3 regions of the Lysinibacillus sp. GW823-FHT02G10 genome follow, and region 1 is predicted to be linked to each of the others. Evidence: predicted binding sites of a transcription regulator. Region 1 holds the regulator's gene; each other region holds the start of a gene.
The links. The regulator LexA, encoded in region 1, represses DNA repair genes until DNA is damaged. The targets are predictions, from matches to a motif close to CGAACATATGTTCG.

Region 1 (6,696 bases):
CCCTATTAGATCACGGCTTTAATAAAATGAAACTTCATCGAATTATTGCCACATGCCAGCCAGAAAATATCGCTTCTTACCGAGTAATGGAAAAAATAGGAATGCGCCAAGAAGGATTTTTCAAAAAATGCATTCCTCATGGAGAGACTTGGTGGGATGAATACTATTACGCTATTTTAGAGGAAGAATGGAACAATCTAAAGGTAAGAGGTGTATGAAATGAAGAAAACTGCGGTGTTATTATACCCACAATTTAGTGAATATGAATTGAGTGTTGCTTTGTCCATATTAATGCAAGGCGGTAAACCCATCATCACACTTGGATCGAATACCAAACCTATCAGAGGAGAATCTGGTTTAAATTGTATAGCCGATTTATCCGTGAATGAGGTAGAGCTTGACGATATTGATAGTCTACTATTACCAGGCTGTATGGATATTTCTACATTACAACTTGAAGAGAGCTTACTAGACTTCATTCGTCTTCTATCTGCAAAAGGAGGAATGATTGCAAGTATTTCTAGCTCCCCTTACCTATTAGCAAAAGCAGGGGTCTTAAAGAACAAAAAATATACAGTAGGACTACCTTTAGATGGCATGGAGCAGTTAGGATGCTTTGAACTTCATAACTATTCAGATGAACTAGTGGTACAAGATGGAAATATCATTACAGCAAGAGGAAGAGGTTTTATTCCTTTCGGTATTTGTTTCGGGCATGCGTTAAAGCTAAATTTTGATGAAAATTGGTATTAAGTGATGATTTAAAACCCAAATGTCCAATTAATCGGGCATTTCATGTTGTTGAAAAAAGATGATGTCATTAGTAGAATGAGAACTTTTAACAAGGCTGTGGGGTGATTTCCGTTCCGTCAGCGTCCTTTCTAGGGTCTCATCTGTGACGCTAAATCCCCTAGGAGTGACGCTGGCTCCACTCCAATCAACCCTTCTGCAAAAGTGTCTTTACTTTTTTCATACTAGCATAGGAATCAAATAGTCTAATATCTGTTTTCTTAGGGAAATGGATATAAATGTCTAATACTTTGGACAAAATGGAGGGATAATTCTGAAGAACATCATCAAAATTTTAAGAAGAAAATTAGGCATAACACAAGCGGCACTTGCAAAAGAATGTGGAGTTGTGAGACAGACGATTAATAATATTGAAAATGATAAATATGATCCGACCCTTGAATTAGCTTTTAAGATTGCTAAGGTTCTTAATAGCCGTATTGATGAGGTGTTTATCTATGACTAAATTTCACCCAGATTATATGATTACAATGAAGGATTTTGTGAAAGAACACTCGGCGATTTTAAGAAAACAAACTCAAGAAGTGTCGATACCAGTGACCAATGAAGACCGAAATACCCTCCTAGCCATGCTGCAATATCTGAAAAATAGCCAAAATCAAACGCTAGCAAAAAAATATAAGCTTCGGCCTGGAAGTGGACTTTCTGCTAATCAAATTGGCGTAGATAAACGAATGTTTGCTGTACTCTTTGATGACCAAGAAATGATGCTGATTAACCCTAAAATAATAAGTCATTCCCTTAATATGATTTATCTACCGGAAGGAGAAGGCTGTCTATCTGTAAATCGACCTGTCCCTGGTTTTGTACCGAGATATGAGAGAATTAAAGTCAAAGCTTACGACATCGATGGACTTGAAATCATTGTACAGTTACAGGGCTACGGGGCCATCGTTGTACAGCATGAAATCGATCATTTGAATGGCATCATGTTTTATGACCGAATAAATAAAGAGCACCCTTTCCAACTGCCAAATCATGTTATCATCGAAAGCTTTTCTTCCCTTCAGTAGTTTTTTACAAAAAAAATTAGCAGGAATATTATTTTCCTGCTAATCTTTCTTGGTGCTCTTGGAAACGACGATGTACTGTCGCCTTACTTACCTCAAAGCCTAACCCTCTAAGCGTTATAGAAATTTCTTCAAAGGTAAATCCACGTTTGCGTAGCTTCACAATTTCGTCTACAGGTAGATCTTTTCGCTCCTGCCCCTGCGGATTACCTCGATTCGATAAATTATTTTCTGGACGATAACCGTTTTCTACAGCACGTCGCATACCTCGTCGAATTTTAGCATTATGGATTCTACGTTGATATTCCTCTACAATCGCTAAAATCTCAAGCAGCATCGTATCCATTTCATTTAATTGGACTGGGCCTGCATCACGCATAGAAAAAACATCAGTTGCTGACTTTTGTAATAAATGTAATACAGCCATCCTTGCATTGCCTCGTCCTAAACGAGTTTCATCTTGGACAAAAAGAGCATTAATGTTCTTATCTTTTATAAAATCAAGCATTTCTAGCAAGCCTTCACGTTCTACATCATAACCACTATGTTGATCTTTAAACACGCCCTTCACCGCATAGCCTTGCTCTTTAGCATAGCGCAGCAACTCTTCCTGCTGGCGCTCTAATGAGGAGCTTTGTGTTTCTTTTTCAGTACTTACGCGACAATAGACAACAGCCGATAGTTGATTATTTATCATTGTTCATTTCTCGCAATTTCGATAGTATTGATGGGACTGGCTTGATCACTCACTACAGGAATAACTAGAGATTTTCCCGCTACAATTTTAATATCTGCTAGTTCATTTTCAGTTTTTACAAGCTTTATCCAATCATCAGTACTCATTTTACCACGATATTGCTCGGCTAACGACCACAAGCTATCCCCATGTTCGATTTGAATTTCTGCGTAACTAACTTTTCCTGGATCAGTAATGTAAAGGTATGCTGCAAATAATAAACAAGCTCCTATTAAAATTGAGATATGTGTGTTTTTCTTAAACCATGTCATAATCATTACCCCTTTTTAAGAATGTTTGTTCGGAATGTATGTTCCCATAATAAAGCGAACAAACGTTTTTGTCAAACACTTTTCGAACCTATGTTTGCATACATGTTCGCATTCTGTTATACTATCAAATAAGAAGAATGATTTTAGAAAAAAGAGGTGAGCACTCATGAAAAAAGTTTCGAAAAGACAAGAGGACATTTTAGCTTTCATTAAGGAAGAGGTACGAGCTAAAGGATATCCGCCATCAGTACGTGAAATTGGTGAAGCAGTTGGACTTGCTTCCAGTTCAACTGTTCATGGACATTTAGCTCGATTAGAACAAAAAGGCTTTATTCGTCGAGATCCAACAAAGCCACGCGCAATTGAAATTTTAGAGCCTGAAGAATCCATTCAAAAACAACAGGTGATCCATGTCCCACTTGTCGGGAAAGTTACAGCTGGTTCTCCAATTACAGCAATTGAAAATATTGAAGAATACTTCCCATTACCCGATACGTATGGCACAAGTGAAGATCAATTGTTCATGCTAGAAATCATGGGGGAATCAATGATTGAAGCTGGGATTTTAGATGGAGATTTAGTCATTGTAAAACAAAAGGCAACAGCTAATAATGGGGATATTGTTGTAGCTATGACAGCTGAGGATGAAGCAACTGTAAAACGTTTCTTTAAAGAGAAAAACCATTTCCGTTTACAGCCTGAAAATTCTTCTATGGAACCAATTATTGTCGATCAAGTTTCTATTTTAGGACAAGTTGTAGGTCTTTATAGACGTGTACATTAACGATTAAAGCAGATTTTGAGGATTATGTTCCTTCTAAGAGCATGTATCCTCTTTTTTACGCAAAAAAAGAATCCACATACGATTGGATTCTTTGTACAATGCCTCTTCTAAGCTTCCTTCTTAAATTTTATGCTCGCTTCAATAAAGGCTGAAAATAGCTTTTGAGCACTCTCATCTCCTGCTATGGCTAGTTCCTCAGGATGCCACTGAACAGCTAAGCAAAATGGCATCTCCTCATGAACTACCGCTTCGATAATACCGTCGTTAGATTTTGCCGCTACTTTTAATTTTTCTGCTAAAACATTCACCGCTTGATGATGAAATGAATTCACTGCTATTTTCTCTTGTTCAACGATAGTAGCTAATAGATTGTCAGCAATAACCTGTACAGAATGGGTAGCTACAGCTCGACCTGATTGCTGCATATGTTGGAGTAACTTGGTACTAAAGTGATCACTATCAATATCCTGATATAAGGTACCACCTAATGCAACATTTAGTATTTGAATTCCTCGACAGATCCCGAAAATAGGCATCTTACGTTGGAATGCGGCTTCAATCAATGCTAACTCAATCGTATCTCGCGCTGGATGAATTTTTCCAAGCTTTAATGAAGGCTCAGCCCCGAATAGAAATGGATGCACATCATGACCACCAGATAATAATAAACCGTCTGTAAGGGCTAAAATCTGGGCTGCCTCTTCTTCTACTCCAATTGGAATAATCAGTGGAATTCCACCTGCTTCAATGATACTTTTGCTGTAAGCAACATTTAATCGAGAGGATAAATCATCCTCTACAAAGGCTGTAATACCAATAATCGGTTTCACTTGCTTCCCTCCACATTCTTGAAAATTGCACAATTACCAAAAGCCTAGATACCAATGAATTAATACATCGCCATAGAAATAAACAATAACTGCGGCCAATGCAATAGATGGCCCAAACGGAATGGGTGTTTTTCTCCCCTGTTTGTTTTTCGATAACATGGTAATCCCGACAATCATACCAATAACTGCAGCTAAAAATAGCGTTAACAGTGTATCAATCGTACCCAGAACGAGACCAATTAAAAAGAATAATTTAATATCGCCTCCACCCATGCCACCGTTTGATAGCACAGCAATGATATATAATATGCCAAAACCAACCACAGCACCCACAAGAGAGTCCCACCACGGTGTTAATGGTGACAGCACTCGTCCAATAGCTAGCAAAGGTAAAAAGAATACTAACACCTTATCTGGAATTAGCATATAGGCTAAATCTGATACAACGATAATAATTAATAAAGAGATAAAAAAGAGTGCTACTATCAATTCTATGCCCCAGCCTAGCTGCCAATAAGCAAAGGCAAATAATACACCTGTCATTAATTCTATGACTGGGTAAACCCAAGAAATTTTATTGCCACAACCCCGACATTTTCCTCCTAACAATACATAAGACAAAACTGGTACTAAATCAAGCGCCGTCAGTCGTCTCTGACATTTTGGACAATGTGAAGGAGGATGTACAATCGACTCCTTCTGTGGTACACGTAAGCCAACTACATTATAAAAAGAGCCAAAGACAAGTCCAAATAAAAAAATAAAGATCGTATAAGCCATTTCCAATTTTATGTCCTCCTAAACCAATAGGCGCCCATACAAATGAAGTATGGTGCGCCTATCAATAAAGTTATTGTTGTTCTTCGTAATAGAACGTCGTCACTTGCACTGTTGCCTTTAACGTAAGATCTGCATCTTTCTCAAGCTGTGCCTGCTCTCCAGGCAATTTAAATTCAATCTTATCGGTTTTCATGATACGCTCTAATTGTTCAACCTCCTGTAAAAAGCTTTCAAGAGAATTAAAATCAAGCGCACCCACCTCTAATATAAAAGTAACAAGCTTTAAATTAGTTGGTAAAGAGTCCTTCGAAAGAGATGCAATCGGTGTAGTAGTCTCCTTGTTCTCCTGATCACCATTGACCTCTGCTTCAGCCTGCTCCAACATATTAAGATCATTCGATTCATCTGAAGGTGTCACAGTGCCGTCCTCACCTTGAACAGTTAAAGACAGTACACGAGTTCCTGTCACCTCTTCAATCTCAGCTAAATCAAGAATAATCTTTTCAACGGCTCTTGTTACAGGTAGCTTTTGTCTTAAGGCTAATATATTGATAGTAGGCTGTCCCTGCTCTTTGTCTAATTGTGCTAGTTGTTCTTTGACACTAGCTAATTCTTGCTGCACCTGCAATACATTACTCTCTTTTTCATTCACTTCATCCAATTTTGGTGAAAGCAAATAATAATACAGCGCAAATAAAATAGCAGCTATCAGCGCCAGTAACAAGATCATAGACGAATTTTTACTACTCGTTAATTTATTCATGAGCGTCGTCCTCCAGCTAAATACATAAAATCGATTGTCGCTGTAATGGACACTGAATATCGCGGTACTTCTTTAAATTTTTGTTGGGGTGTTAACACCCTTTGTTCACCTAGCTCTATTTCAAAGTTTGAGACAGTGTTAATTTGAGCATCTGTAAAATAGCTACTCATTAAAAGTCGCTCAACATATTTCGATATATCTGTCATCGTTTCAAAATCCACTTCAATATTCACCGAGTTCTCTCCGAAAACATAGCTACGTAAATAGGATTGAGTTGGTAATAAAGTTTTTGTTTCATCAATTAACGGTGTTACAGGATAAGAAACGCTTTGTATAAAAGTTACTGACTCTTCCAACGAACCCTGATCGACATTTTGTCGTGCGTCTAGCTCTTGCTGCAATTGATCAAGCTGTGTTGTTAATGCCTGTTCCTCTGCAGTCAATCGTGACAATTCACTTTTGGATGTAAAAAATAAAAAAAGTAAATACGCTACAATAAGTCCCACAATGACAATCACCAAGCTATAAAAAAGCTTGGGAGAAGTTGTTCTTTTTTCAAGTTGTGGTAAGAGGTTTATATCTGGAACCATTAACGAACCTCCTTCAAAGCTAAGCCAAGCAACGTTGAAAATTCTCGCTTAAAGCGCGGAAACGATTTCTCAATTTTTTTCCCATCGACAACCCTTAGTGGTGGTTCTAAATTAGAAGCGA
Region 2 (6,696 bases), on a different contig from region 1:
CGCTGCAAAGCGAGGCTGGTCAATCGCTTCTCACTCAATATCATATACCAAAGAATATAGATAGTGTAATTCTTATTGAACAAGGGAAAGTGTCTGTTGAATCTACCGCTGCGTTAAACATTTGCCGTAAATTTGATGGATTGTGGCCTTGTTTCTACGCCTTCATTCTTGTACCACCATTTATTCGCAATGCATTATATCGATTATTTGCAAAGCAACGCTATCGTTTGTTTGGAAAAAAAAGTGAATGCTTATTGCCTACGCCTGCTCAACGTCAAAGATTTCTTTCCTGATAGGGAAATACTCGCCTTTAAGGGAACAATACAATAGCTGCGGACGGAAGCCCGCGCTTAACGAGACAATACCAGCATTAAAAAACAGAAAGCACCGTTTGAAATCAATTTTTCAGACGGTGCTTTTACTATTCATTGATCTGACACTAAGTAGCCCTTTTTTTGTAAAGCTCGCTCAATTAATGTTAAAACTTCAACAGAGGGTGCTGTGATGACATGTAGATGGATGCCACCAGTGAGAGCAGATAAATAGTTGGCCTGTGTTGCATTCACACGTTCGATAAATTGTTTCACCTCATGGCGGTTGGATACCATGATAGAGGCTGTCAGTTCACCATATATTGGATGTTCGACAATGACATTTTTGACGGTTCCGCCACAGTCTACAATCGTCATTAATTCATCTTCCGTCTGCTCTGATGTATGCAAGCAAGGGAATGTTCGTTCAACGGTTTGCTGTATTTGTTCTTGATGCATATAAAGATAACCTTGGCTTGTGGCAATAATGGGCTCATTTCTTGCCTTTAATAAAGTCATATCATTGACGATTACTTGTCTAGAAACATTGGCGAACTTTGCTAAGTCTGTCCCAGTTATAGGTGCTTTATTTTTTTTTAATTGCGCTAATAGTTGCAGTCGGCGTTCTTCGCCTAACATTTTTTTCATAAGAGATCACCCCTGCTCGTAATAAAGGAATCAGCGTTCCTTATGAATTAGTGTACCATGAAGCTTTTCTAACTTGCTGAAATTTTTGTATCCAAATGAAACATTGAACATATGATACGTAGAGAGGAAGGGAGGAAAAAATTGCGTATTCATATTGTTCAAAAGGGAGATACATTGTGGAAGATTGCGAAAGAGTACGGCATTTCGTTTGAAGATTTGAAGCGGCTCAATGTCCATCTTGCCAACCCAGATTATATTGTTCCAGGCATGGAAATTATATTGCCTGAAAAAATAAACAAAGAGCCGCATAGAGATTCACATAAAGAAATGCCGAAAAAGGAAACACAAGTGCATAAGGAGACACCAAAGGAAAGTCCTAAAAAAGAGGTACAGCGACCAATGCCACCACCACCGCCAATTGTACCGCCACCACCAGCTCCTATGCCAATGCCAGAACCACAAATGATACCGATACCAATACCGATGCCAATGCCAATGCAGATGCCACAACAGCCGATGTGGGTACCGCAGCCTGTGGAAATGAATTGGCACCAGCAATTGGTGATGCCACAAATGGAGCAAAATGTTACAACACCACCTGTACAAATACAGCCACCACCACCGCCAGCACCTACACCGCCACCACCGCCTGTAGCTAAACCAAAGCCAATGCCAATGCCACAACCAGCACCACATCCACCAATGCATATCATGCCACAAATGCCTGCCGTACCACATTGTTCAAGTTGCCATCAGCCAATCTATCATCAGATGTGGTGGCCGATGCCAATGCAGCCGCAGGTCGAGCATTATACGATGCCACAGCAGCCAATGTCCTATGACATGCCAGATCATAAAGTAGGTGGAATGGAAGACTTTTTAGAGTCCACATCACCATTCTTCCATACGCAAGATCACCAAAAGCCACAAATGGATATGATGCCCGATATGAATATGGGGCAATCCTGTGGTTGTGGCACACAACCAATGATGATGCCTGATATGAACATGGGTCAATCTTGTGGCTGTGGCACACAACCAATGATGATGCCAAATTGGCAAATGGACCCTTGTCATTGCCCGCCACCACCATGTCCGACACATTGTCCACCACCATGCCCATCAGCAGCAGGTCCTTGGATGTCTCCGCATTATTTCCCAGGCGGGATGACGCCTTATCGATGGTGAAAAAGCGTATATTGTAGAAGAAGTAAAGCCAAATATTTGGAAATATAAATATCGATCGAAAAATTATTTTGTCAAACGTGCAAAGCAAGTGGAAATTGCGGAGAAGGTAAGAACCATTCATCGCCAATTAGGACGTATGGAACCTTCTTTGATCCTACCATTAGTTCAGAGCGATGATGAGCAGTTAATTGTGCAAATGTGGCAAGAAGGAAGCCACGGGGCTAACTTTGCGCATAAAAAAGATCGTAATGAATCTCTTAGACTATTAATCGCTTTACATGACACACATAAAAAGATTGCGTGGCAGCGCGTGCCAGGCTTGCATACCTACTCACAGCTTTTAAAATGGCAAATGCGTCATATGCGTTTTAAAAGTAGAAGAAATGAGTTTCGAACATTTTTAACGAAAGAAGAAATTGATCAAATATTGCATTATAGTGATAAGTCATTACAATTGATTGCATTGGAAGATGCACCTGAAAAAGAGATTACGCTATTGCATGGGGATGTAGTTCATCATAATTTTTTATGGTGCTCCGATGGACAATTACGTTTAATTGATTTTGATTTAGCGCACCTTGGTGAAGCGGATGACGAGTATATTTTATGGTTACATCGTGTGTTACCTGCTGTAGATTATGATCTTGGAAAGATTTTTGCAGAGTTACCTGAGCTGAAACGACTGGATAAAAGAAAGCTTCATCGCTTGAAATACCCAAATGAGTTATTACGAGAATGGCTGTTTGCTATAGATTTACCACTAGAGCAACAGCTAGTATTTTTAGATTATTTAGTACCATTTACAAAACGAGCCCTCACCTATTGGCCAAAACTGTGGTACGATATTGATAGATTTGTCAAGAAATGACCGTCAATTGGCGGTCATTTTTGTCTGCGAACGGAGTTTAGACGCTACTTTTTGTCGAGCATTCGTTCGCTATATGCTATAATCGAAGACGATGATTGTGAGGGATTATAGATGTATGATTATTTAAAAGGACAAATTACTCGTATTACACCTGAATTTATTGTGCTGGAACAACAGGGGATTGGGTGGCAACTTAATACGCCCAATCCATTTGCTTTTCGAACATCTGCCCTTGAGCAACAGATATATGTTCATTTGCATGTGCGAGAGGATGCGCAAGTTTTATATGGCTTCCCTAACCTAGATCAGCGTGAGTTATTCCGTAAGCTTATTTTAGTGTCAGGAATAGGACCAAAGGGCGCTTTAGCGATTTTAGCTACAGGTAATCCACAACAGGTTATTAGCGCAATTGAGCGGGAGGACGAAGCGTTTTTAGTGAAGTTCCCTGGAGTTGGTAAAAAAACAGCACGTCAAATGATCCTCGACTTGAAGGGCAAACTTGGTTCATTATTAGATACACTTGAATTACCTAGTGCAGAAGATGAATTACCTTTGTTTGGTGTGCATGCCTATAAACATGAATTAGAAGAAGCCCTACTTGCCTTAATGGCTCTTGGCTATTCTGAAAAAGAGCTAGAAAAAATTAAACCACAGCTAGAGGATAACGATAAACTTGAAACGACAGATGCCTTTATGAAACAAGCATTGCAACTACTGCTAAAATTAAAATAAGGAAAGGAGGAAAGGTGCATGTCTGAACGTATGATGGCAAGTGAAGCAGGGAGCTATGATGAGCAGTTTGAGTTATCTTTACGTCCTCAAAAATTAGCACAGTATATTGGGCAACATAAAGTAAAGGAAAACTTACAAATATTCATTGAAGCGGCAAAGCTTCGCCAAGAAAGTTTAGATCATGTGTTGTTATATGGACCTCCAGGACTTGGTAAAACGACCTTAGCGGCTGTTATCGCAAATGAGATGAATGTTAACGTACGCATGACAAGTGGCCCTGCGATTGAGCGTCCAGGAGATTTGGCAGCTATTTTAAGTTCACTAGAGCCTGGGGACGTTTTATTTATTGATGAAATTCATCGACTGCCCCGTGCTATTGAAGAAGTATTATATCCAGCAATGGAAGACTTCTGCTTAGATATTGTGGTAGGAAAAGGTCCTGAAGCACGTTCTGTACGACTTGATTTACCTCCCTTTACCCTTGTAGGTGCAACAACAAGAGCGGGTGCTTTATCAGCTCCTCTAAGAGATCGCTTTGGTGTGTTGCTGCGCCTAGAATATTATGATGACCGATCGCTTGCTGAAATTGTTGTGAGAAGTGCACATTTATTTGAGGTAGAAATAGAGCAAGTAGCAGCAATGGAAATGGCGAGACGCTCACGTGGAACACCTCGAATTGCCAATCGTTTATTGAAACGAGTGCGAGATTATGCACAAGTGCTTGGAGATGGTATGATAACGGAGGGTCTTGCACAGCAAGCATTAGAGCTGTTACAAGTAGATCCTAGAGGGCTTGATCATATTGACCATAAACTTGTAACCAATATGATTGAGCGATTCCGAGGAGGCCCAGTAGGCTTAGATACTCTTGCTGCATCAATTGGTGAGGAACGGGTTACGATAGAAGATGTATACGAGCCTTATTTGATGCAAATTGGCCTTATTCAACGTACCCCGAGAGGAAGAGTAGCCACACATTTAGCCTACGAACATTTTGGATATGAGTATCCCCAACAAACATAAAGAAGGAAGTTATTTTCATGCGTGTAGAAGATTTTGATTTTGAATTACCAGAGGAGCTTATTGCCCAAACACCATTAGTTGATCGTACAGCAAGTAGATTAATGGTCGTGACACCGGGCTCAAATAAAGTGGAGCACCACCATTTTGCCCATGTATTAGACGAGCTACATGCTGGAGACTGTCTTGTACTAAATGATACAAGAGTTTTACCTGCTCGTTTAATGGGTGTAAAAGAAGAAACAGGTGCACATATAGAAGTATTGCTACTGAAGCAAATGGCTGGTACAGATGAGTGGGAAACACTTGTAAAACCAGCAAAGCGTGTAAAAGTAGGAACAGTCATCACATTTGGTGACGGTTTATTAACAGCTACATGTACAGGTGAGCTTGAACATGGCGGACGTACATTTGAATTTCAGTATGATGGTATTTTTTATGAAATATTAGAGCAACTTGGTGAAATGCCATTACCTCCCTATATTCGTGAAAAACTAGAGGATAAAGATCGTTATCAAACCGTTTATGCCAAAGAGCGTGGTTCTGCTGCAGCGCCTACAGCTGGGCTGCATTTTACAGAGGAGCTATTAGCTCAAGTGAAGGCTAAAGGAGTAGAGGTTGTCTTTATTACGCTACATGTCGGTCTTGGCACTTTCCGTCCCGTTAGTGTAGACTCGATTGAGAACCATGAAATGCATGCGGAATTCTATAGTGTTACAGAACAAGCAGCAGATACAATTAATCGCGTAAAGCGTAACGGTGGCAAGGTAATAGCTGTTGGGACAACCTCTACTCGTACATTAGAGACAATTGGTTCTAAATATGAGGGAGAAGTGCGAGCAGAACAAGGTTGGACGTCTATTTTCATCTATCCAGGCTACAATTTTACGGTGGTGGATGGGTTAATCACAAACTTCCATTTACCAAAATCAACACTAGTCATGCTTGTTAGTACGCTAGCCACTCGTGAGACCATTTTAAGTGCTTATCAGCAAGCTGTAGGAGAAAGATATCGCTTCTTTAGTTTTGGTGATGCTATGTTTATACGTCCCAAAAAATAATAGTGGATAAAATCGGAGTACTGTTTTTACTTCAGATAAGAAAGGATTATTTATTTTATGACACAACCAGCAATTCGATATGAACTACTTCATACATGTAAACAAACAGGAGCACGTCTTGGCATCGTCCATACACCACACGGCTCCTTTGAAACACCAGCATTTATGCCTGTTGGCACACAAGCAACGGTGAAGACCATGTCACCAGAAGAATTAAAAGAGATGAATGCCGGTATTATTCTGTCCAATACGTACCATTTATGGCTTCGTCCAGGTAATGATATTGTCAAAGAAGCAGGCGGACTTCATAAATTTATGAACTGGGATCGTCCAATTTTAACGGATTCAGGTGGTTTCCAAGTATTTTCACTTAGTCAATTCCGGAAAATTGAGGAGGAAGGAGTTCATTTCCGTAATCACCTCAATGGAGATAAATTATTTTTGAGCCCAGAAAAGGCAATGGAAATTCAAAATGATTTAGGCTCTGATATAATGATGGCCTTTGATGAATGTCCACCATATCCTGCGACACATGACTATATGCTGAAATCAGTTGATCGAACAACTCGTTGGGCAAAACGCTGTAAGGAAGCACATCAGCGTCCAGAGGAGCAAGGTTTATTTGGCATTATTCAAGGTGGAGAGTACGAAGATTTACGCCGCCGCTCAGCAGAAGCGTTAGTAGAACTAGATTTCCCAGGCTATGCAATTGGTGGATTATCCGTTGGAGAACCGAAAGATGTGATGAACCGTGTTTTAGAATTTACTACGCCAATGATGCCTGAAAATAAACCTCGTTATTTAATGGGTGTTGGCTCACCAGATTCTTTAATTGATGGGGCAATTCGTGGGATCGATATGTTTGACT
Region 3 (6,696 bases), on a different contig from region 1:
ACGAAAATTACAGAAGAAACGATTGGCTTTTATTTTGGTCCACGATTGAATGCTGTTGGTCGTCTAGGTGAAGCAGCTCCTGGTGTTGAATTATTAATGGCGGAGGATAATGCTAAAGCAACCGCATTGGCAAAAAAGCTAAATGCCTGCAATACCGAGCGCAAAGATATTGTGAAAAGTATTACAGATGAAGCCATCGCACTGATTGAAGCAGATGAAAAAATCGGCAATTCCTTAGTTCTTGTTGTTGCTGGCGAGGGCTGGAACGCAGGTGTTGTAGGAATTGTAGCCTCACGTCTCGTTGAACTGTATTACCGTCCAACGATTGTGCTGTCACTCGATCCCGAAAAGGGCATAGCAAAAGGTTCTGCTCGAAGTATTGAAGGTTTTCATCTATATAATGAACTAGCTAAAAATCGAGATATTTTACCGCATTTTGGTGGACATCCTATGGCTGCAGGTATGACCTTATCATTAGAGCATGTAGATGAACTGCGTACTCGCTTAGATGCTCAGGCAAGAGCTTGTTTGACAGAGGAGCAATTAACACCTGTAGTGCATATTGATATACCGCTCAGCATAGACGAAATTTCAGCGGATGCTATTGAGGAAATTTCAACACTAGGACCATTTGGCACAGATTTCCCTAAGCCTGTGTATGTGCTGGAGGATGTAGAAATCACCTCCATGCGTAAAATTGGAGCGGGCGAGAATCATATTAAAATGGAAATAACAAACGGCTATGATAAATTGGATAGTGTTGGTTTTAACAAAGGGCATTTACATGATGAATTAACGTATGGCATCAAAGTTTCCTTTATAGGCGATTTGCAAATTAACGAATGGCAGGGACGTAAAAAAGCCCAATTTATGATCGAGGATGTCCAAACTACAGAATGGCAGTTATTTGATATTCGTGGTATCCGTCAAACAGCTCGATGGCTGAATACGGTACCGAAGGACGTGGCCCGGTTTATCGCCTTTCGTCCAGAAACGATGACCTATTATCAATCATTAATCGGTGCACCTATTACACTGGTTGACCCAGCCCTTTCAAATATTGAACAAAGTGATTACATCGTGCTCTTAGACTTGCCACACAATGTTCAAAAGCTAGAGGACGTTTTACAGAAGACAGCCCCTTCACGTATTTATGCTCATTTTTATATGCCTGACTCGCAATACTTCAGTGGTCTACCTACTCGTGAGCAATTTGCTTGGTATTATAAGTTCTTGAAAAATCGACCAGCCTTTCCGCTTGATATGCATATCGCAGATTTAGCGAAGCATACGGGGTGGCCATTAGATACACTAAAATTTATGACACAGGTGTTTTTTGAGCTTGATTTTGTTAAAATGGAGAGTGGACTGACGACTGTCAACGTGAATGCTCCAAAACAAGCACTAACAGAGGCACCGTCTTACAAACAACGTTCAGAACAGATTGAAATGGAGCAAAAGCTTGTCTATGCTCCTTATATAGAATTAAAACAATGGTTTGATGAACGTTTAACATCAGCGGACGAATAACGTTTCGTAGGAGGAGCAATAACATGGATTTAAAGCAATACGTTACAACGGTTGAAAATTGGCCGAAAGAGGGCATTACCTTCAGAGATATTACAACAATTATGGATAATGGTCCTGCATACAAATATGCAACAGACCAAATCGTAGAATATGCAAAAGAAGTGGGCGCTGAAATTATTGTTGGCCCTGAGGCACGTGGTTTTATTATCGGTTGTCCAGTTGCCTATGCACTTGAAATCGGCTTTGCCCCTGTTCGTAAACCTGGTAAATTACCACGTGAGGTAATTAGTGCAGACTACGGTCTTGAATATGGTAAAGATACGTTAACAATGCATCATGATGCAATTAAGCCTGGTCAAAAAGTTTTAATCTGTGATGATTTACTAGCGACTGGTGGTACAGTTGAAGCAACGGTTCGTTTAGTAGAACAATTAGGTGGTCAGGTAGTAGGCTGTGCATTCCTGATTGAACTTCTAGAATTAAATGGTCGCGAAAAGCTTGGCGATTTAAATATTAAAACACTTATTCAATATTAAGAGCATGGCAAAAAGCGCCCTATACTGTGGGCGCTTTTTTTATACTTCGTCATAGGCTTGAATAATTTTTTGCATTGTTCGCAAGGTATCGTAGAAATCTGCGTATTTTTCGGTTCCAATATCCTCGATAATTCTATCTTGAATGCCTTGCCAAATAGGTGCTGCTTCATGCAGCTTTTCTAAACCTTTTTCAGTGAGCTTTATTTTTTTGGTACGAGCATCATTGATATCTCGCTTTAACTCAACATAGCCATGTTGCTTTAATAGATTAATATTACGTGTTATAGTGGTTTGATCCAGTTGTAAAATTTCACCTAAACGGCTGATTGAGACAGCTTGTTGAAGGTCGATATGTGCAAGCATTGAATATTGTGTAACTTTTAAACCTGTAGGCTGTAGCAGCTTATCATATAATTGTGTGACAACCCTTGTTTTTTTTCTAAGGTTTGCACAAACACAAATTTGTGTATAATCAATATTTTTAAGTTGATTCTTCATCGACAGTACTCCTTTAAGGGGATTCTACTAATTATAAGTATACACCCAATAACTAGAAATTACTTCTTGACAGCTTTATGAACGATTACTATGATTATACATGTATATACATATAAATGAAATAAGCAGACTTAAACATGTATATACATGTTTTGTAGTCTATCAAAGAAAAGAAGGTGTTGAGGTGAAGCGTGTTCATTATAGTTGGTTTATTTTAATCGTCACATTTTTCTCGATAATTGTCGCAGGAATTACAATGTCATCATCTGGCGTGTTTATCGACCCTCTTGAAAAAGAATTTCACTGGGATCGTTCAACCATTGCTTTAGCCTTTGCTGTAAGTTTGTTTTTATATGGCATATCTGGACCATTTATGGCTGCATTACTTGAAGTCATTGGCTTAAAGAAAATGATGCTAGGTGCTATGGCAACTTTAGTATTAGGAATGACTTTAACATTTTTGATGAGTGAATCCTGGCAGCTAATCGTTATTTGGGGGGGCATTATTGGTCTTGGAGCAAGTCTTTTTTTAACTGTCCTTAGCCCATATGTTGCGAATCATTGGTTTGTAAAACGCAGAGGATTAGCGGTTGGTATTTTAACGGCAAGTACAGCCACGGGCCAGTTAATTTTATTACCAGTTCTAGCTATCATTATTGAACACTATTCTTGGCGATGGGCTATCACATTAATGCTACTCCTTAGTATCATAATGTTTTTCATGATTGCGCTTTTTATAAAAAATAGACCTCAGGATATGGGGTTAACTCCTTATGGACAAGAGGAGGCTATAGAGGAACAACAAATACAGCAAAAGAAGAATCCAATAGCTATGGCTTTTAAAGGTTTATTTGAGGCAATTAAGATTAAAGCATTTTGGCTCTTAGCAGGTAGCTTTTTTATTTGTGGGCTATCGACAAGCGGATTAATTGGTACTCATTTTGTTTCTTATTGTATTAGCTTTGGCGTTCCTTTAGTCACTGCCGCATCATTCCTTTCTTTTATGGGCATTTTTAATTTATTAGGCACAACTGCGTCAGGCTGGTTGTCTGATCGCTTCGATAATCGGTGGTTATTGTTTTGGTATTACCTGTTAAGAGGCGCATCTCTATTATTGCTCCCTTATGCACTTGCACAAGGATCATTTGTTTTATTAACGATTTTCACGATCTTTTACGGACTAGATTGGATTGCTACAGTGCCACCAACCATCAGTATTACACGACAAATTTTTGGTATGCAAAAAAGCAGTATTATCTATGGGTGGATATTTGCTTCCCATCAAGCAGGAGCGGCGGTTGCAGCGTATGGTGGAGGGTTAATTTATAAATTTTTTAACTCTTATACATGGGCTTTTTTTCTTGCAGGAATGTTTTGTGCAATGGCCAGTTTATTCGTCATCATTGTTAAAAAACAAACACCTCAGCAAGCATAAACAAAAAAGTTGAACCTCAGTAAGATGAGGTTCAACTTTTTTAATAAAGAATCTTTTGACATAACGCAAACAAAAGTTTATAATATAAACAAATATAATAAAAGGTGATGCTATGAATGAAAGAGAACAGGCGGTGCTTGCTTTAATTCGCCAGAATCCGTTTATGTCTCAGCAAGAAATGGCAGATGCAATGAATCTGTCGCGTCCTGTGCTTGCTAATTTAGTGTCTAGTTTAACGAAGCAAGGAAAAATTGTAGGTCGTGCTTATATATTACCCGAAGAAAATGAAATTATTTGCATCGGTGGCGCTAATTTAGACCGCAAATTCCATGTCAAGGGCAATGTTCAATTTGGAACATCTAACCCTGCCAGTTCTTCCTTTAGTGTAGGTGGCGTTGGTCGAAATATTGCTGAAAACTTAGGCAGATTAAACCACCAAGTGACGTTACTGACAACGGCAGGTAAGGATGCTGATTGGCAAGTGATCCAAGAGGCTTCGGAATCCTTTATGAATCTACGTTATGTAGAGCAGCTTGCAGAGGCTTCCACAGGTTCTTATACTGCCATCATGGATGAACAGGGTGAGCTAGCACTAGCTGTAGCAAATATGGAAGTTTACGACCTTCTGTTACCGAGCTTGTTGAAAAAACATGAAACAATGCTTGTAAACGCAGGCTGTTTTATTTTGGATTTAAACTGTCCAAAAGAAACAGTGGCGTATATCCAGCAAGTAGCCCTTGCTCGTGATATTCCACTTGTCATTGTGCCAGTATCTTCGCCAAAAATGAATCGACTACCTGAAACATTACAAGGCGTAACTTGGTTTATTTGTAACACAGATGAAGCGGAAACGATTGTTGGACATAAAATTGAAAACGCTACCCATTATGAAAAAGCTTTACAACAGCTCCTACAATTAGGTGCGGAGCATGTCATTATCACGGCTGGTAGCAAGGGCGTTTATGCAGCATCTACAACGATTGCCCCTTGTCATGTTGCCGCTAAAGTGATTGACAAAATTGAAGATGTGACAGGAGCAGGAGATGCCTTTGTCAGCGCTGTTATTCACAGTTGGCTGACTGGACAATCTTTTGAGACATGTATTGATGCTGGATTAACCAATGCAAAAAATACATTGGCATCTCCTTATACAGTAAGACCTGAATTATCAGTAGATTTGTTGAAAAATGAAATGGAGGAATAACAACATGAAAGAATTCATCGTATTATCAGAAGAAGTAAAAGCAGGACAAGCAAAAGGTCTACCAATCGTTGCGTTAGAATCAACAATTATTTCACACGGTATGCCATACCCACAAAACGTGCAAACTGCGCGTGAAGTTGAGCAAATTATTCGCGATAATGGTGCAGTCCCAGCAACAATTGCATTAATTGATGGAAAAATTAAAATTGGTCTATCAGATGAAGAACTAGAAATGTTCGGTAATGCTCAAGGTGTTGCAAAAGCTTCACGTCGTGACTTAGGCTACTTACTAGCAACGAAAAAATTAGGTGCTACAACAGTTGCAGCGACAATGATCTGTGCAGAGCTTGCAGGTATTGAAATCTTTGTTACAGGTGGTATTGGTGGTGTACACCGTGGTGCGGAAACAACAATGGATGTCTCTGCTGATTTAGAAGAATTAGCACAAACAAATGTTGCCGTTATCTGTGCGGGTGCAAAATCTATTTTAGACATCGGTCTTACATTAGAATATCTTGAAACAAAAGGTGTGCCAGTGGTTGGTTATGGTACGAATGAATTACCAGCATTCTACACACGTCAAAGTGGATTCGATGTAAACTTCCAATTAGATACGCCAGAAGAAATTGCAGCAATGCTATCTGCGAAATGGCAATTAGGCTTAAAAGGTGGCGCTGTCATCGCAAATCCAATTCCTGAGTCTGAAGCATTAGAGCATGCATTTATTACAAACATTATTGAAAAAGCTTTAGTTGAAGCTGAAGAGAATGGCATTCAAGGTAAAAATGTTACACCATTCTTACTTGGCAAAGTTAAAGAATTAACAGAAGGTAAAAGTCTTGATGCCAACATTGCATTAGTGAAAAACAATGCAGTAGTCGGCGCGAAAATTGCTGTAGCTTACAATCAATTACATTAATCAATTTGTCGAAACAAGGACTCTTTGTGACGTGAAGTCGCAGAGGGTCTTTTTTATTAAAAAGAAGAATATTTTTTCCATTTTTCGAACTGTTCACGAGATTAACTAAACTAAATGATACAGTCTCTTTACAATAGACCACAATATTTTATACAATTAAGTTTATATCTAATCTGAAAAATTTGACGAGCAAGGTGGACATGTTATGGCGAAAGAGCAAATTTTGACTCCTGAGGACGTTTTTGAGTTAGTCAAATCCTACATGAATGATGAAAATGTCGCATTCGTGAAAAAAGCATATGAATTAGCAAGGGATGCCCATATTGAGCAATTCCGTAGCTCTGGTGAACCGTATATTATTCACCCAGTACAAGTAGCAGGTATTCTAGCTGAATTACAAATGGACCCAGAAACTGTAGCGGCAGGTTTTTTACATGATGTTGTCGAAGATACGGATTTTACACGGGATGATTTGGTACGTGAATTTGGCGAAGAGGTGGCCGTGCTTGTTGATGGTGTTACCAAACTAGGGAAAATTAAATATTTATCTAAAGAGGCGCAGCAGGCAGAAAAT

Region 2: a site for LexA is predicted at 3,071-3,084, ahead of ruvA (Holliday junction branch migration protein RuvA). Genes of this name have one in related genera too.
Region 3: a site for LexA is predicted at 4,066-4,079, ahead of AC1RFD_RS10710 (carbohydrate kinase). Genes of this name have one in related genera too.

What each region holds. Positions count from the first base shown of each region.
Region 1 is NZ_JBXAJI010000001.1:208,411-215,106, reverse strand. Features, by position in the region: gene AC1RFD_RS01060 (GNAT family N-acetyltransferase) at 1-218, shown strand, start outside; gene AC1RFD_RS01055 (DJ-1/PfpI family protein) at 220-753, shown strand; gene AC1RFD_RS01050 (helix-turn-helix transcriptional regulator) at 1,064-1,255, shown strand; gene def (peptide deformylase) at 1,248-1,823, shown strand; gene AC1RFD_RS01040 (YneB family resolvase-like protein) at 1,852-2,517, opposite strand; gene yneA (cell division suppressor protein YneA) at 2,514-2,828, opposite strand; gene lexA (transcriptional repressor LexA) at 2,995-3,612, shown strand; gene AC1RFD_RS01025 (gamma-glutamyl-gamma-aminobutyrate hydrolase family protein) at 3,720-4,442, opposite strand; gene AC1RFD_RS01020 (prepilin peptidase) at 4,476-5,228, opposite strand; gene AC1RFD_RS01015 (hypothetical protein) at 5,293-5,985, opposite strand; gene AC1RFD_RS01010 (PilN domain-containing protein) at 5,982-6,575, opposite strand; gene pilM (type IV pilus biogenesis protein PilM) at 6,575-6,696, opposite strand, start outside.
Region 2 is NZ_JBXAJI010000002.1:179,212-185,907, reverse strand. Features, by position in the region: gene AC1RFD_RS10835 (thiol-disulfide oxidoreductase DCC family protein) at 1-293, shown strand, start outside; gene AC1RFD_RS10830 (transcription repressor NadR) at 426-959, opposite strand; gene AC1RFD_RS10825 (LysM peptidoglycan-binding domain-containing protein) at 1,101-2,147, shown strand; gene AC1RFD_RS10820 (phosphotransferase) at 2,137-3,015, shown strand; gene ruvA (Holliday junction branch migration protein RuvA) at 3,127-3,747, shown strand; gene ruvB (Holliday junction branch migration DNA helicase RuvB) at 3,766-4,770, shown strand; gene queA (tRNA preQ1(34) S-adenosylmethionine ribosyltransferase-isomerase QueA) at 4,788-5,828, shown strand; gene tgt (tRNA guanosine(34) transglycosylase Tgt) at 5,886-6,696, shown strand, end outside.
Region 3 is NZ_JBXAJI010000002.1:156,277-162,972, reverse strand. Features, by position in the region: gene recJ (single-stranded-DNA-specific exonuclease RecJ) at 1-1,530, shown strand, start outside; gene AC1RFD_RS10725 (adenine phosphoribosyltransferase) at 1,554-2,066, shown strand; gene AC1RFD_RS10720 (MarR family winged helix-turn-helix transcriptional regulator) at 2,106-2,564, opposite strand; gene AC1RFD_RS10715 (MFS transporter) at 2,749-3,999, shown strand; gene AC1RFD_RS10710 (carbohydrate kinase) at 4,112-5,203, shown strand; gene AC1RFD_RS10705 (pseudouridine-5'-phosphate glycosidase) at 5,208-6,122, shown strand; gene AC1RFD_RS10700 (RelA/SpoT family protein) at 6,328-6,696, shown strand, end outside.